Regions from separate parts of the Endozoicomonas sp. ALC020 genome, predicted to be linked through region 2. Evidence: predicted binding sites of a transcription regulator. Region 2 holds the regulator's gene; each other region holds the start of a gene.
The links. The regulator PhoB, encoded in region 2, activates phosphate uptake and scavenging genes when phosphate is short. The targets are predictions, from matches to a motif close to TGTCATANNNNTGTCANA.
Positions count from the first base shown of each region.

Region 1: a site for PhoB is predicted at 1,094-1,111, ahead of ACOJUO_RS10930 (putative 2-aminoethylphosphonate ABC transporter substrate-binding protein). Genes of this name have one in related genera too.
Region 3: a site for PhoB is predicted at 1,016-1,033, ahead of pstS (phosphate ABC transporter substrate-binding protein PstS). Genes of this name have one in related genera too.

Region 1 covers NZ_CP184830.1:3,002,169-3,006,287, reverse strand. The annotation lists gene ACOJUO_RS10940 (DUF29 domain-containing protein) at 1-455, shown strand, start outside; gene ACOJUO_RS10935 (DUF29 domain-containing protein) at 445-936, shown strand; gene ACOJUO_RS10930 (putative 2-aminoethylphosphonate ABC transporter substrate-binding protein) at 1,186-2,208, shown strand; gene ACOJUO_RS10925 (putative 2-aminoethylphosphonate ABC transporter ATP-binding protein) at 2,296-3,354, shown strand; gene ACOJUO_RS10920 (putative 2-aminoethylphosphonate ABC transporter permease subunit) at 3,320-4,119, shown strand, end outside.
Region 2 covers NZ_CP184830.1:2,544,164-2,548,282, reverse strand. The annotation lists gene phoR (phosphate regulon sensor histidine kinase PhoR) at 1-725, opposite strand, end outside; gene phoB (phosphate regulon transcriptional regulator PhoB) at 770-1,459, opposite strand; gene ubiA (4-hydroxybenzoate octaprenyltransferase) at 1,789-2,676, opposite strand; gene ACOJUO_RS08995 (chorismate--pyruvate lyase family protein) at 2,891-3,541, opposite strand.
Region 3 covers NZ_CP184830.1:493,150-497,268, forward strand. The annotation lists gene ACOJUO_RS01790 (transposase) at 1-846, opposite strand, end outside; gene pstS (phosphate ABC transporter substrate-binding protein PstS) at 1,177-2,226, shown strand; gene pstC (phosphate ABC transporter permease subunit PstC) at 2,308-3,234, shown strand; gene pstA (phosphate ABC transporter permease PstA) at 3,234-4,076, shown strand.

The sequences.
Region 1 (4,119 bases), 460 kb from region 2:
ATGACACTGATTTCTACACATGGTCTTATCGACAAGCCGAGCTTATCAGGCAAGGCCGTTTCGATGAACTTGATATGGACAACCTGGTCGAGGAAGTTGAGGACATGGGTAGAGCCCGTTATCGTTCAGTACAGAGCCGTTTGTCTCAATTACTCATGCACTCGCTTAAATGGCAGATGCAGCGTAAAAAAAATGATTTGCATGAGATGGATCAATGGTTCCGAAGCTGGTCAACCAGTATCAGTAAACAACGTATTGCCATTGAGCATGAGCTTGAAGAAAATCCCGCTCTCAATAGTAAACTGGACGAGATTTTGCCAAAAGCCTATCAGTACGCCCGAAAGCTTGCTGCCAACGAGATGCAGTGCAGACCCGACGCTTTCCCGTCTGAGTGCCCATGGACCTATGACGAAATCATGGAAGATGGCTGGCTGCCGGAGGCTGATGATGACTGATTTATACAAAACCGACTACACCGCCTGGCTAAGCCAGCAACGGGAGCTGCTGGCTCAGCGACAATTTCACAAACTCGACATTGACAATCTGTTGGAGGCGATGGAGTACGAAATGGGCAGTACCAGAGATACTCTTGAGTCTCATTTATCGGTATTGGTTTTACATCTTCTCAAATACGATTATCAGAAACGGATTCTGAAAGATTTGTGGGTAGAGGATAAGGTTGTCCAGACGTGGATGCCAAGTATCTACAATTCCAGAGCAGCGATTGAAAAGCAAATTTCAAAACACCCTCATTTACAGCCCATGATCGTGGAGTTATTGGCGGGTGCATATTCCGATGCTTGTCGGCAAGCGGTTAAGCAGATGAACAATTACGCTCGCAGTGAAAGCCAGAAGCTGAGCAAAAAAAGCTTTCCCGGCCAATGCCCATGGACCTTTGAACAGATCACAGATGACGACTGGCTGCCCGGCGACTAAAACAGCGCAGCAGCCCCAATCCCCGCCACCGTAATAATGGTGCCAAAGACCCCGCCCTGGTTCTGGGCACTCTGCCGAACCGCCGCCTGATTGCACAGCCTCCGACGACCAGGAGTTGGCCATGTTGCAGGAAACTGTCACAGAGTCGAAAAAGATCTGTAATATTTTAGTCATTTCTCTCTCGTAGAATCGCGATATCCCTTCTGGTCTTAGCCAGAACAAAATGATTATCCGACTGGAGAGAGCTCCATGAAAAAACACCTGACAGCCCTGACCCTGGCAACAACTTCAATTTTCAGCGCTTCATCTTTCGCTGCATCTCCTGTGGAATTGACGGTTTATACTGCTTTTGAGACCGACATTCTGAATCGCTACAAGAAAGCCTTTGAGCAGGATAATCCCGATATCAGCATCAAATGGGTACGGGACTCTACCGGTATCATGACCGCTAAACTGCTGGCAGAAAAAGATAACAGCAGGGCAGACGTCGTATGGGGTCTGGCCGGTTCCAGCATGGCACTGCTGAAGGACGAAGGCGTACTGGGCACCTACAAGCCCAGAGGTCTGGATCAAATCAAGACTCAGCTGGTTGATCCTGATGCCGCTAAAGCCTGGTTTGGCAACCAGGCCTATTTCAATGTCATTTGCTACAACGAAGCGGTAGCCGCAGCCAAAAAACTGCCCAAGCCTCAATCCTGGCAAGACCTGCTTGATCCGGTCTATCAGGGCCAGATTGCCATGCCTAACCCGGCCTCTTCCGGCACTGGCTATATGCAGGTTTCCGCCTGGCTGCAGAGCATGGGTGAAGACAAAGGCTGGGCCTATATGGATAAGCTGAACAACAACATGTCCCAATACACTCACTCAGGTTCCAAGCCCTGTGTTCAGGCTGCCATGGGTGAAGTGGCTATTGGTATTTCCATGGCAGTTCGTGGAGCTCAACTGAAAAGCCAGGGCGCGCCACTGGATCTGATTCTGCCAAAAGGTGGCATTGGCTGGGATGTGGAGTCAGTGGGTCTGGTTGCAGGTACCGACAAGGCTGCAGCTGCAAAAAAACTGATCGACTGGTCTCTCAGCCAGGAAGCGAATGAGCATTATGTAGAGGCTTACCCCGTTGTCGGTCACAAAGACGTCCGTAAAGAAGTACCTAACTATCCAGATGTAGAAAGCGCCATGGTGGATCTGGACTTTGGTGAAATGGCCAGTGAGCGTGAGACTGTACTTGCTGAGTGGTCCAAGCGTTTCGATCATATGTCCGAACCCAAGTCGTGATATCACACTAGTTACACAGAAAGTGCCGTTTATTCCCCAACGGGAATAAACGGCTTTTCAGGTTTGGAGCTTTAGGAAGTTAACGCTATGAAACCCTTTCTCACCATCGAAAACCTGGGGAAACGCTTCGGCGATTTCACCGCTCTCAAAGAGATTTCCCTGTCCGTTAATAAGGGTGAATTCATCTGTTTTCTCGGCCCCTCGGGTTGCGGAAAGACGACGCTGTTGAGAATGATTGCCGGATTGGAAGCCTGTAAACAGGGAGAGATCTGGCAGGATGGCACCAACATAACAGCACTCCCACCTGAACAAAGAGACTTCGGCATTGTCTTTCAATCCTATGCCCTGTTCCCCAACCTGAGTGTTTCAGAAAATATCGGTTTTGGTTTGAAAAACCAGGGTCAATCCAAACGTGAAGTTGAGGGCAGCGTGAACCAATGGCTGGATATTATCGGCCTGCAGGATTCCGGCCCCAAATTTCCCTCTCAGCTTTCTGGCGGTCAACAACAGCGTGTAGCACTGGCAAGGGCTCTGGCACTCTCTCCGGGGTTGTTGTTGCTCGATGAACCCCTCTCGGCCCTGGATGCCAAAGTCAGAATCAAGTTGCGGGAAACGATCTGTAAGCTGCAAAGAAAACTGGGCATTACCACCATTATAGTGACCCATGACCAGGAAGAAGCCATGGCTATGGCTGATCGCATCGTGGTGATGAATCACGGAAACATAGAACAGATAGGCACACCGGAAGAAATTTACAAACAGCCAGCCTCTCGCTTCGTTGCTGAATTTGTTGGCGCCATGAACTTTCTGGAAGGTGATACCAACAAAAAGAATCAGGTCGTACTGGCCAACCAGCCACTCTCTCTGCCAGTGACTGAGTCAACAACGAGAAAAGTGATTCTGGGGATTCGTCCGGAAGACCTGAGCTTCAGTGAAGGTCAGTCTGCTTTGCCAGTCAGTGTTGAAAGTCTGGAGTTTCAGGGCTCCTTTGTTCGTGCAGAGTGCAGCCCTGTTGGCTGGAGCAGTGAGCGACTGATTAAAGTCGATGTACCTGTCCACCAGCTGGCTGGCCTTAAGCTGGAACCGGGGAGCCAGAATCGGTTGTCCCTGAGTGAAAAACATATCCATGTCTTCCCTGCAGCATGATGAGCCCGCTTTAAATATGAGTCTATCTACACACACCCCAGCGGATGCAAACTCTCCAGCACTGGGCCGGAAGCCTCTGCTGCCAGCCATCAGCAGGGATCAATGGATTCTTGGGCTGGTCATCGGAGCGGTTGCTCTCTATCTGATCATTTCACTGCTTCTGCCACTCCTGGCCATGCTGGCAAGAAGCGTTCAGGACAGCAATGGGGCGTTTATTGGTCTGAGTTACTTTGCTGAGTATCTTGGCAACCCGGCCCTGAGTCATTCCATTGGCAACACGCTGAAAGTCGGTGTTATTGTTACGACAATAGTCGTTAGCTTGTCATTCCTGTTTGCTTACGGACTGACACGAACCCAGATGCCTTTGAAACCGCTCTTCAAAGTAATGGGCATGTTACCCATACTGGCACCTTCCCTGTTGCCTGCCATCAGTATGATTTATCTGTTTGGTAATCAGGGGGTGGCTGTAGACCTGCTGTTTGGTCACTCTATTTATGGTCTGCCCGGTATTGTTATGGGTCTGGCTTTCTGGACCTTTCCCCATGCACTGCTAATTCTTACCACGGCGCTTTCAACATCCGACGCCAGACTCTATGAAGCAGCTCGCTCCATGGGTACCTCTCCATTCAGAACGTTTACAACAGTCACGCTTCCAGCTGCCAAGTTTGGTTTGATCAGCACGGTCACTGTCGTATTCACCCTGGTCGTAACCGACTTTGGTGTCCCGAAAGTGATTGGTGGCCAATATAACGTACTGGCTACCGA
Region 2 (4,119 bases):
AGACCTGAATCCGGGCCCAGACTGTCCAGCATGGTTTCGATGTATCCAGACACAACCGTCAGTGGTGTTCTCAGTTCATGGGAGACATTGGCAACAAAGTCTTTTCTCATGACTTCCAGCTGATTCAAGCGCGTGACATCTCTAACGGTCATGAGACGATTGCCTTTGCCATAAACCGTTATATTAAATTGCAGTTGATGATCAGGGTTGATTGGCGAGGGGATCTCAAGAGCTTTTTGATAACCACCCTGCTCAAAGTAGTCGACAAACCTTGGATCACGTAGCAGATTGGTAATCAACTGCCCCTGATCGTCAGGCGTCTTAAGCCCTATCAAAGTTCCAGCGGCGGGATTCCACCATTCCAGGTTGCTCTGATTATCTATCATTACAACACCGTCGTTCAGCGCAGCAGTTGATTCCTGAACACGTTCAATCACTCCGGCCAGCTTTTGCCGGGAACGACTGTGCTGTTTTTGCAATCGATAGATACCATCAAAAATTTGCCCCCAGAACCCTTTACTCTCAGGAGGCTCTTTGCTCCTGGCCTTGGGGTCATTCAGCCAGTCCAGCAGCTTGAAAAGCTGACGGAAGCTCCAGACAAAATAACCTCCCATGACCACACAGAGTCCTAAAAAAGGCTCTCCAAACAACCAGCCCAGGGAAAACCCGACAATCACGTAGGCGATCATGCGGCTCAGCAAATGGGTTTTTGAAATTGTTGTCATATTACTCCCGGCCAGATAACTGCTGAGCACTGAGCATAAAAGGTTTACACCCTCGTTGAGAAACGATATCCAGTACCACGAACCGTTTGCACAAAGGCTTCGTAGTTATCACCTAAGGCCTTACGCAAGCGTCGAATGTGTACATCAACGGTTCGCTCTTCCACATAAACGTTGCCACCCCAGACCTGATCCAGTAACTGCCCACGGGTATAGGCACGCTCCTGGTGCGTCAGGAAAAACTGCAGCAAACGGTACTCGGTAGGTCCTATTTCAGCAGGTGAGCCATCAATAGAGACTCTGTGGCTGACAGGGTCCAGCTCCAATCCCTTGATGACAATGGGAGACTGGTTATCAAATCCGCCTGTACGACGGAGAACCGCTTTTAAACGAGCAGCCAGCTCGCGGGGAGAAAAAGGCTTGGTGATGTAGTCATCGGCACCGGTTTCAAGTCCCTGGATTTTGTGGTCTTCTTCACCTTTGGCCGTCAACATAACAATGGGTATTTCAGAGGTCAGCTCATTGCGCTTCAGACGACGGGCCAGTTCAATTCCAGAGACATCTGGTAACATCCAGTCCAGCAAGATCAGATCGGGTTTGTTATCCACAATCAGAGAGTGCGCTTCTCTGGCATCTGCTGCCTCAAGACAGTCATACCCTGCCATTTCCAGAGCAACGGTCACCATTTCGCGAATCGGTGCTTCGTCATCTACGATCAGAATGGTCTTTCCTGGCATTAATCTCTACCTGTTATCTGTCGATTCGATTTCGGCGGTGACGTTCTGGCATCTATCAGCTGAAGCTCATTAGGGCTATATCAGGATGGTAGTGTCTCAGGACAGCACCTTTCCTATCGCTCAGGCTGTTTCTCACTACTTTGATCAACCGCACTATACACCGGACATTACACCTTTGAAATGTTACAGGCAGATGACACACTAAAGGCTGATATTGCAGCTTAAAAATAAAAAGATCCCTCAGGGTTTACAGGGTAAGGCTTTTCGCCATTTATCCCCACAGCCACCATAAGTAGCAATACTTACCGGGCTCTAAGCCGGATTGAAGATCAAAGATAACTCAACACGAAACCTGCAAATACAATGGCTCCGGCCCAGTGGTTACTAAGAAACGCCTTGAAGCAGGCTTCACGCTCACGACGACGGGTTAACCATTGCTGGTAAACGAAAAGGGCTGCGACAGCCAACAATGAGAGATAATAGAGAGCACCTAACTCCAGTTGATGGCCTGCCATGGCCAGTGTCATCAAGGTAAGTACCTGCAGGCAACCAACAATCAGGTTATCCATCTCGCCAAATAGAATGGCTGTGGACTTGATACCTACTTTCAGATCATCGTCACGATCCACCATGGCGTATTGAGTATCGTAAGCCACTGTCCAGAAGAGATTGGCCAGAAACATCAGCCAGACGATGTTTCCCAACGAGCCACTCTGAGCCGCAAAAGCCATGGGTATCGACCAGCCAAAAGCAGCCCCCAAAACCACCTGAGGCAGATGAGTGTGTCTTTTGGCAAAAGGGTAAGCCGAGGCCAGCAATAATCCGGCAAAAGAGAGCTGGACGGTAAGAGTATTGGTAAAGAGTACAAGAATGAAAGACAAAAGTACCATACCGGAGAAATAGATCAGCGCTTCTTTTTCCTGAATTTTACCCGTTACCAGCGGTCGATGCTGTGTTCTCTTAACATGGCCGTCCACTTTCCTGTCAGCAAAGTCATTAATAACGCAGCCTGCACTGCGCATCAAAACCACGCCGACCGAAAAAATCACCAGATTCTTCAGACTCGGTACACCTTCTGCCGCCACCCAGAGTGCCCACATAGTAGGCCAGAACAACAGATAAATACCAATAGGCCGGTCCAGCCGGGCCAGCCGTAAGAAATCTTTTAAACGGGGAAATCGTTGCAGAACTACTTCAGTGCCTGCCAATACCGCCATTGGTTTTCTGAATTGCATCATAATATTTAGCTGCTTATCTGCATCTTTATTATCATCGCTGAGATTCTTATTGCTCATCGCCCTGAATCATGACCCGCATCGCCAGTTTATCAGGTCAGGCCAGGTTCTCAATCAGGCCATGACCAGACCGACTGCGGAAATCTCTATATTTCACGAGGTAAGTGCTTCGACAAACAATCATTCTTGTAGAGCTTCAGGGTTCAGGATGCTTCGACATGACTCTGGAGTGCTTCTCTGTCTGTTCAGACAGGTCCGGCAAAAAGATTTCACAAACAGATATAGACTTTTCGTGCAAATAAAATAACGACCGCCTTCCCCAGGCTGTTTCATCAGAGTATTTTTCAACCAGATGAGGATTAAACTGACGAGCCGGCAGTTCCGCTACCTCAAATGGTCCCCGACGCATACCGGGATGATTAAATAAAAACTCCCCCAGGGGCTTAGTGCCCAGTTGCAGCAGCTCTCTGTTCGTGCCAATAAGACTGCTGTGAGGCAATACACTTCGTGCAAACACTCTGGGTCGGCCACCACAGATCAGCAGAACCTCCCTGATAGAAGCCATTTTGCTGCAATGTCTGTTTTCGAATGATCCTGCCAACTCACCAGACGTGGACGTAGCCTTTGACTGTTCATAGTTATTGAGAAACTTTAGCTCCGAACAGGTCGGCATAAAGGTCCCGTGACGAATAACCTGAACCCTGAAGTCGCCGTCAAACTCATGTTTCAAACGCTGAGTCAGGGAACCTCTGTCCAGCAGCCAGTCTCTCCAGGGCTCTGGAATCTGCTGTTTCAAATAATGTCTCGGCTTCCAGGATAAGCCTGAAAAATCAATAAAAGGCACCATCACTCCTGCTGCACAAATCCAATTTTCCAGAACTGCCCCGGGAGGAAACAAGGCAGCTCACCTTGACACTCCCCGCCTTGTCAGGCGAGGCTTCTGACTTCATAAGCTACAGCCAGCCTATAACGACCGGACTTACGCAGAAGCCTCCATCAGCAGCAACCGGGTGCCCCTCGGTTATTTATTGGTCTTTTGTTTGATTTGCCGCTGCCTTAACGGGTCACTCAGGTATGGGTTCATCTGGTTCTTCAAGGGCGGTTGGGCAGTTGGCTCTGCCTTAATTTTTTGTTAACAGTGCTTGGTTTTCATCATCGTGAGTTTCTGCATAGAGACAGACCGACAGTGAATTTAGCCAACTATGCACAAACACGCAAGCATAATGCTCTTCACCTGCGCGGCCCGACCTACGCGGCCCGACCTACGCGGCCCGACCTTCCCGACTTATATCTCCCTCCGCCCGATTGAGGGTGTCGCAAAACTCCAACAACTCGTTCCCACGCTGGAACCCACAGGGCCTAAAAGCATGGCAACCAGAGTTTTTGCGACACCCTCCAAGGAGCCTGACCGAGAATAGACTGCCC
Region 3 (4,119 bases), 2.1 Mb from region 2:
CCACTCATCCGGATCAATTTCCAGTCTTTCAAGAATACGAGGGATATGCGACGGGATGGAACCTTTCTTATCTGTCCTGACAATGCGGCCACTCCAGTCAACCAGTTCCAGATAGTCGTGAAGAAGGTAGGGAAGGGCAACGTCCGTTTCCTGTCCCTGCAAACAGAAAGGTTTCAGGGTCAGCGGCTGTTTTTTAGTCTCAGAATGTGTAACCTGCTCCACCCGTTCCTGAATCGACGTGTAGTTCGACTCTTCCGGTATTTCTGCCTTTCCAGCCCGAATCGGATTCAAGTCAACGTAGGTCATGCAGGTCAGTAACGCTGCTTCGTCCAGCAATGCCTGGCTTTTAAAGCGACCTTCCCAGAAGCGTCCTTTACACTCGTCTTCTTTATTGGCCTCACGAGCAAGATGTTCATTCAGGCAGCGCATAAACCAGCTGATATCCGCTAAACGACGCCGGTATTCCTCAGCATATTCATCAATACGGGCCAATTCAGCGCTGCCCAGTTTGTCAGCGGCCAGATGCCTTTGCACCAGAAGTGGACCTCTGAACAAGGTCGTCCAACGATGCAGCACTTCATTCCGTGACCAGCTCCTGGCAGATGACTGATTGATGTGCAAAACCACATGATAATGATTCGACATGACAGCGTAAGCGCAAACTTCGATAGCAAAGACTGAAACCAGTTCCTGAAGTTTATCCACCACCCATTGGCGGCGATGCTCGTAATTCTTGCCAGTCAGGTGGTTCTCTCCACAGAGGTAAGCCTGACGAACACATCTTGCCATGCAGTGGTAATAAGGCGTTGAGCCGGGGTCAATCAGAGTATTGCGGGCCTGAGCCATGAACTCACCTGTCTGGGTAAAAAATCAGTGATGGGTGAAAAAGTAGACCAGGTGGATGGGGAAGCAAATTTATGGGTGTCTTTTTTTTCTTTTTTCTCCGGAATGCCAAAAAGACAGGACAGACACCCTGGAGTCAAAAACTGTCATTTTCATAAAATCCAAACAAACCTGTAACATTACTGAAATATTCACCCCCTATCCTTGCACCCATCAAATTTTGAGGTAACAGAAAAATATTTTGCACAACCCACTGACAGATTAAGGCACGGCAAAAGATTTTTCTTTGTAAACGCAAGTACACTCCAAGCGAGTTTCTCGGGGAGAATAGAAGTGAAGTTTCTGAAGTCTATTGTAATGTCCTCCATGTTGGCTGCAGCGTCCTTCTCTGCATCTGCCAAGACAGAAGTTATCAACGGTGCGGGAGCCAGTTTCCCACATCCGATCTATGCCAAATGGGCTGAGGAATACCAGAAAGAAACCGGTATTCGCATCAACTACCAGGCCATCGGTTCCGGCGGTGGTATCCGTCAGATCACTGCCAAGACCGTCGACTTTGGCGCCAGCGACGCACCTCTGAATGAAGAGCGACTGGATAAAGAAGAGATGATCCAGTTCCCAATGGTGATGGGCGCTATTGTTCCAGTGATCAACGTACCTGGCATTGAGTCCGGTGCTCTGAAGCTGACCGGTGAAGTCCTGGCAGACATCTACCTGGGTAAAATCAAGAAGTGGAATGACGAGCGCATCACTGCTCTGAACCCGGATCTTGAGATTCCTGCCCAGGCTATCTATGTCGTCCATCGTTCCGATGGTTCCGGTACCACCTACAACTTCACCGATTACCTGAGCCAGATCAGCTCGGAGTGGAGTGAGAATATCGGCAGAAACACCGACATCACCTGGCCAAAAGCAGCTACCACTATCGGTGGTAACGGTAACGCTGGTGTCGCCAACTTCGTGGGCCGTACCCGTGGTGCTATCGGTTATGTAGAATATGCCTTTGCAAAACAAAACGACCTGACCTACACCCAGCTGGCCAGTGCTGATGGCAAGTTCCTGAAGCCAAGCATGGAAACCTTCCAGGCTGCCGCTGCCAATGCCGACTGGGAGAATGCTCCGGGCTTCGAATTGCTGCTGAACAACCAGCCTGGTGCTGACTCCTGGCCTATGACAGCAGCGACCTTCATCCTGATGCATAAAGATCAGGCTGACGCCGAGAAAGCTGAGCAAATCATCGACTTCTTCGAGTGGAGCTACGAGAAAGGCGGCGAACTTGCAGAAGGTCTGGACTACATCCCAATGCCGGAAAGCGTAGTTAACATGGTAGAGAATGTCTGGAAAGAAGACTTGACTAGCAACGGACAAACCATTATCAAGTAACCGGTTATTCTAGCCTTTCTTAAACAGGAAACGAACGACAGCTGATCAGCATAGCGCTGGTCAGCTGTCTTGTTGTAGCTTATGCTTTTAACTGCGATGCCCAGCGCTATAAAGGGTGACTCAATCTTCTACAGACTGAGCTTCACCAGCGCCATTCTGATTTTTCTGGTGTTGATCGGGATTATCCTTTCCCTGATCGACGGCGGTTGGCTGGCTCTCTCCGAGTTTGGCCCCGGCTTTGTATTTCGTAATGTCTGGGACCCGGTAAACAGTGAGTTTGGTGCCGCTTCTGCTATTTATGGCACCCTGGTTTCTTCGCTTATCGCCATTATTATTGCCATTCCTGTCGGTCTGGGCACAGCGATCTTCCTGGCCGAGCTGGCCCCCGACTGGATCAGTCGCCCCGTGAGCATGGCCATTGAGCTGCTGGCCGCTGTACCCAGTATTATTTACGGTATATGGGGTCTTTTTGTCTTCGCACCCTGGTTCTCAGAAGGCTTCCAATTCTGGGCACTGGAAAACCTGGTTGGCCTGCCTCTGATTGGCCACTGGTTTGACGGTCCCCCCATCGGTATAGGTCTACTAACGGCGGGCATCATTCTGTCGTTCATGATTTTGCCCATTATTACGGCTTTAACTCGTGACGCCCTGAAAACCATTCCCAATGTGGTCAGAGAAGCAGCATACGGTGTTGGCGCTACGCCCTATGAAGTCATTACCCGAGTGCTGCTGCCAAGTATCAAGAATGCCGCAGTGGGTGCCGGAATCCTCGGCCTGGGTCGTGCCCTGGGAGAAACCATGGCAGTTGCCTTTGTAATAGGCGGCGCCAACCGTATAGAGACTTCACTGTTCATGCCTGCGAGCTCTATTTCTTCTACGATTGCGCAGCAGTTCAACGAAGCGACTAATGAGATGCACATCTCGGCTCTGATCAGTCTGGGCCTGGTACTGTTTGTACTCACCTTTATTGTGATGGGTACTGCCCGTCTGCTGTTGAGGAAGCGATAATGCCAGTCAGGAAACTCAAGAACTACGCTTTCATCGGCTTCTGTACCTTCTGTGCACTGTTTGGCCTGGTGGTTCTGGCCAGCGTACTATACAGCCTGGTCGGAAAAGGTATTTCCGGCATGGGTCTGCATGTCTTCACCGAACTCACTCCCGGACCCGGTAGCCACGGTGGCCTGAAAAACGCCATTGTTGGCAGTTTGATTCTGACCGCTCTTGGTATTCTGATCGCCGCACCTCTGGGTGTATTGGCTGGTACCTGGCTGTCTGAATCCGACAAGAGTTCAAAAATTGCTGAAGCACTGCGCTTTCTCAACGGTATGTTGATGAGCGCACCTTCTATTCTGGTCGGCCTGTTTGTCTACAAGGTTGTGGTGGTCACCACCGGCTCCTTTTCTGGTTGGGCAGGTGCCATTGCACTGGCTATTCTGGCACTGCCCATTATCGTCAGCACCACAGAAGAAATGCTGCGCCTGGTTCCCACCACCTTGAAAGAAGCAGGTAGCGGACTGGGCGCTCCGCGCTGGCGAGTCATTACCCAGCTGTGCTATCGGGCAGCCGGCCCCGGTATTATGACCGGTATTCTGTTGTCTGTAGCGCGGATTACCGGTGAAACAGCCCCCCTGTTGTTTACCGCCCTCAACAGTAACTTCATGAGCACCGATCTGGACAAGCCTATGGCTAACCTGCCGGTGACCATTTATCAGTATGCTATGAGCCCTTTTGAATCCTGGAATCAACTGGCCTGGGCCGGCGCACTGCTGATAACCGTATTTATTCTGATTATCAATATTCTGTCCACTGCTTTACCGCGTTGGATCAAAGCTCGAAAGGCAGCCAAATGAACATGAACATTGCTACTGCTCCTGCGGCTACAGAAAGCCTGAG